Regions from separate parts of the Anthropogastromicrobium sp. genome, predicted to be linked through region 2. Evidence: predicted binding sites of a transcription regulator. Region 2 holds the regulator's gene; the other holds the start of a gene.
The links. Region 2 encodes Rex, which represses fermentation and respiration genes when NADH is low (regulators of the CRP and FNR family bind a similar motif). Its sites were predicted from a motif close to ATTGTTAANTANTTAACAAT; they were not measured.
Positions count from the first base shown of each region.

Region 1: the regulator Rex is predicted to act here: its motif matches at 960-979, upstream of gap (type I glyceraldehyde-3-phosphate dehydrogenase).

Region 1 is NZ_JAXWCK010000055.1:29,030-31,240, reverse strand. Features, by position in the region: gene WJP93_RS12450 (histidinol-phosphatase HisJ family protein) at 1-575, opposite strand, end outside; gene gap (type I glyceraldehyde-3-phosphate dehydrogenase) at 1,033-2,049, shown strand.
Region 2 is NZ_JAXWCK010000036.1:76,179-78,389, forward strand. Features, by position in the region: gene WJP93_RS08450 (NAD(P)H-hydrate dehydratase) at 1-769, opposite strand, end outside; gene WJP93_RS08455 (redox-sensing transcriptional repressor Rex) at 772-1,404, opposite strand; gene WJP93_RS08460 (methylglyoxal synthase) at 1,528-1,923, opposite strand; gene prfA (peptide chain release factor 1) at 2,050-2,211, opposite strand, start outside.

The DNA of each region.
Region 1 (2,211 bases), on a different contig from region 2:
ATATCCTTATAATCAAGAATCGAATAATTCTCACGCTGATTAGGCGCATAGCGCACAATATAATCAATATGACCATACACATCAAAACAGTCAAGCTTGCGGATATTGGCAAGAGTAGTCTCATAATATTCCATAATGCCCTGCTGCTTTGACTTGCCCTCCCAGTACTGCGGATAATAAGGGTCAAGTCCATTCACTACATGAGTAGAACCAATAATAAAATCCCATGCACAAACCTCAGCAAAATCCTCAATACTGTGGTGATAATCAGTGCGAAGGCCAAGCTCCACGCCAATTGAGATACGGGCACGGTCAGAATACTCAGGAATCAGGCCAAGAATCGCCTCATAATAGGCAAAAGGATTAATACGAAACGGACGAGACTCAATATTTGTATTTGTACTTTCAGATGTATTCACATCAGCCTTCTCCATCGCAGTGTAGCCAATATCGTGATGGTCAGTAATGCAAATCTCAGTAATCCCCTTATTAATAAGCGCTTCAATTTGCTCCCTGGCAGGCGTATCCGAGTCAGTAGAAAAAGATGTATGAACATGAAAATCAGATTTTATCATAATAAATGCTCCTTCTTGTATTTCAGTTTAAGTTTTAATATCTTAAGTCTTACTAAAAAGAATACGCTGTCTTTCAATAAAAGTCAATCCCGATAAAGAACAGTAAAGTAAAACAGCTTCAAAGCAGCTACAGTTTACAGCCCTAAGGTGAATGGCTTTCACGAGCCGGACACTTGGAGCAGGTCTTTCAAAACAATGTACAATAAAAAAGAACATAGAAGGAGCCTGCGGAGTTTGGTCCGGCGACGAAACCATTACACCGCAGGGCTTTCATAAACCTACCGGGCAACACTTAGAAGCCCAAAACCAACTAATTTAAAAAAAAACAAGAAAAAGAAAGAAAAACACTTGATATATTTGTCGGGATAAGGTAAAATATCAGTAATTGATTATATTTTAACAAAGCAATTATGTGATAATATAATCTAATAAATTTCTTTAGGAGGAATTAAAAATCATGGCAGTAAAAGTTGCAATTAATGGTTTTGGCCGTATTGGCCGTCTTGCTTTCAGACAGATGTTCAACGCTGAAGGTTATGAGGTAGTAGCAATCAACGATTTAACAAGCCCGGCTATGCTGGCTCACCTGTTAAAGTATGATACAGCACAGGGAAAGTATCAGTACGCTGATTCTGTAGTAGCAGGAGATGATTACATCGAAGTTTGCGGAAAGAAGATCACTATCTATAAGATGGCAAACGCAGCTGAGCTTCCGTGGGGAGAGATCGGTGTAGATGTAGTTCTTGAGTGTACTGGATTCTATACTTCCAAGGCTAAGGCACAGGCTCATATCGACGCTGGTGCAAAGAAGGTTGTTATCTCCGCTCCGGCTGGAAACGATCTGAAGACTATCGTTTACTCTGTAAATGAGAAGACTCTGACCGCTGAGGATAACATCATCTCCGCAGCTTCCTGTACAACAAACTGCTTAGCACCAATGGCTAAGGCTCTGAACGATTACGCTCCAATCCAGAGCGGTATCATGTCCACCATCCATGCTTACACCGGAGATCAGATGATCCTCGATGGACCGCACAGAAAGGGTGACTTAAGAAGAGCACGTGCTGGTGCAGCTAACATCGTTCCAAACTCTACTGGTGCAGCTAAGGCAATCGGCCTGGTTATCCCAGAGTTAAACGGCAAGCTGATCGGTTCCGCACAGCGTGTTCCGGTTCCGACAGGTTCCACCACTATCCTTGTTGCAGTTGTTAAGGGCAGCGACGTTACCGTTGAGGGTATCAACGCAGCTATGAAGGCAGCAGCTTCCGAGTCCTTCGGTTACAACACTGATCCGATCGTATCTTCCGACGTTATCGGTATGAGATTTGGTTCTCTGTTCGATGCTACCCAGACTATGGTTTCCAAGCTTGGTGATGATCTGTATCAGGTACAGGTTGTTTCTTGGTATGACAACGAGAACTCCTATACTAGCCAGATGGTTCGTACAATTAAGTACTTCGCTGAGTTAGCATAAGTTTCGCTTAAGCGCAAAGACCTACGGGGTCCGGTCTGAAAGGACCGGGCCTCTTTTTGATTCTTACAGTTCACATGTCACAGTAGGCTCGGATAAATCGCATGCTTGCATAGCGATTTGACGAGTCAATGTGACGATGGGGACGCCCGTTCATGAGTAAAG
Region 2 (2,211 bases):
TGCCCCACAAACAACGGCTGCCAAGCCAGTCTTTTGCATCAGATTTTTCAAGACAATTAAATGGAAATCCGTCTACATGATAAACTGCTTCATTTGGCATACCTATATCGCATATGATTGTCTGATCTGATAATGATGCACCAGGATACAGAAACTGACCTACTTTTCCATAGCCAAATGTGATCTGTACATCTGCCTTAACACATGCACCGAGCATCTGTCCGCTTTTTGCGTCTAAACCAGAGCATATATCAACAGCAACACCATATGCACCGCACTTCTTTTTATGTTCATTCCATTCTTCAATAGCAGCGCGGTAAACTCCACTCACCTTGCGCGACAAGCCAACGCCAAATAGAGCATCCACATACACCTGCGCCGGCACATAAAGATTTGAAAGTGCTGATCTGTATTCTTCTTCATCCTTATCATCTGACTCATAAAAGTATTGCACGGGCAAAATTTCCATTTTGTCTAAAAGTGCTTTTTGATAGAGCCATTCCTTCGTTGCCTTCTCGATTTGTCCAATAGCAGCAATTCTAACAGACCAGCCGTTTTGTGAGAGGATTCTTGCCATTGCCAGTCCATCAGCACCATTATTCCCCATGCCGCACATAATAAAGACGCATCCTGGTTTTTGCACTGACATGATGTGCTGTGCTGCACAAAGCGCTGCACGCTCCATCAAAATCAGGCTTTCCATTCCAAACTCTTTAATTGACCATGTGTCCGCCTGCTTCATCTGCTTTCCTGTCAACAGCTGCTTCATGATTATTCCTCCTGATTACTAAGACGATATGAAATACGCATCAGACTCTCTGACAAATGAACATTTTCTACAACCACATCATCTGGTACACGAAGATCGGTGTGGGCAAAATTCCAGATACCGCGAATGCCGATCTTGATAAGTCTTTTAGCTGCTGCCTCTGCCCCTGCCTTTGGAAGAGTCAGTGCTGCAATCTGAACATCGTTATTTCTGATATAATTTTCCAGATCATCCATTGAATAAACTGGAATACCACGTACAGTCTTTCCCTTTAACTGTGGATTTGTATCAAACATTGCCTTTGCAACAAAACCACGACGCTCAAAATTGGCATAGTTTGCAATCGCCTGACCAAGATTTCCTGCACCGATTATAATTAAATTGTATGTCTTATCAAGCCCCAATATTTTTCCGATTTCATGATAAAGATACTTTACATTATAGCCGTATCCCTGCTGTCCGAAGCCTCCAAAATTATTCAGATCCTGTCTAATCTGTGATGCTGTAATCTGCATTCTTTTGGATAACTCTCCGGAAGAAATTCGCTCTACGCCCTCCTGCATAAGTTCTCCCAGATAACGATAATACCGCGGTAGCCGTTTGATAACAGCTCGGGATATTTCTCTATGCTCCATGATGTCTCCTTTTTTAATCACTTGTAAATTTATTTTATTATCTGCTTTTAAGTTTTAAATTAAATATTGCTTAAAAACAAATGAATGCAGCCTTAAGGGCTGCATTCTGTGCATAACTGCGTACTATTTGTAATCTCTCCACTCCATATCACCTCGGTCAAGACACAATACAAGTGACTCTGCGGTGGCGATGTTTGTCGCCAGAGGGATATTATACATATCACACAACCGTGAAATCTCAGCCAGATTCATACTTTCTGCATCCTGCTCTAAATCAGCACTGTGAAAAAATATAACCAGATCGATATCATTGTTTGCGATCATATTTTGCATCTGCTTCGAGCCTCCCATCTGACCCGGAAGCAAACTGGTCACTTTCATGCCTGTCGCTTTGGCAATGTGGTTTGCTGTCGCATTGGTCGCAATCAGCGTATGCTTCTTAAAAATGCCTTTATACGCAATGCAAAAACTTTCCAGCAGCGTCTTTTTGCTGTTATGAGCGGTAAGTCCAATGTTCATATCTAATCCTTCCTTTCCACATAGCTAAGAAGAATTATATCATATCTTTTCAAAAAGTCTATATTTTTTGATGTTTTTATCAAAAAAGAGCAATTTACACAAAATAGTACAACACTTTTTGTAAAACTACATTATCTGATTTTCCATATTCGACAGTTTTTCAGCCTGATCTGCTGCTGTCAGACTGTCAATCAGTTCAAAGAGATCACCGTCCATAATGGCATCAAGTTTATAAAGTGTCAGCTTAATTCTGTGATCTGTCACGCGGCTCTGCGGAAAGTTATAAGT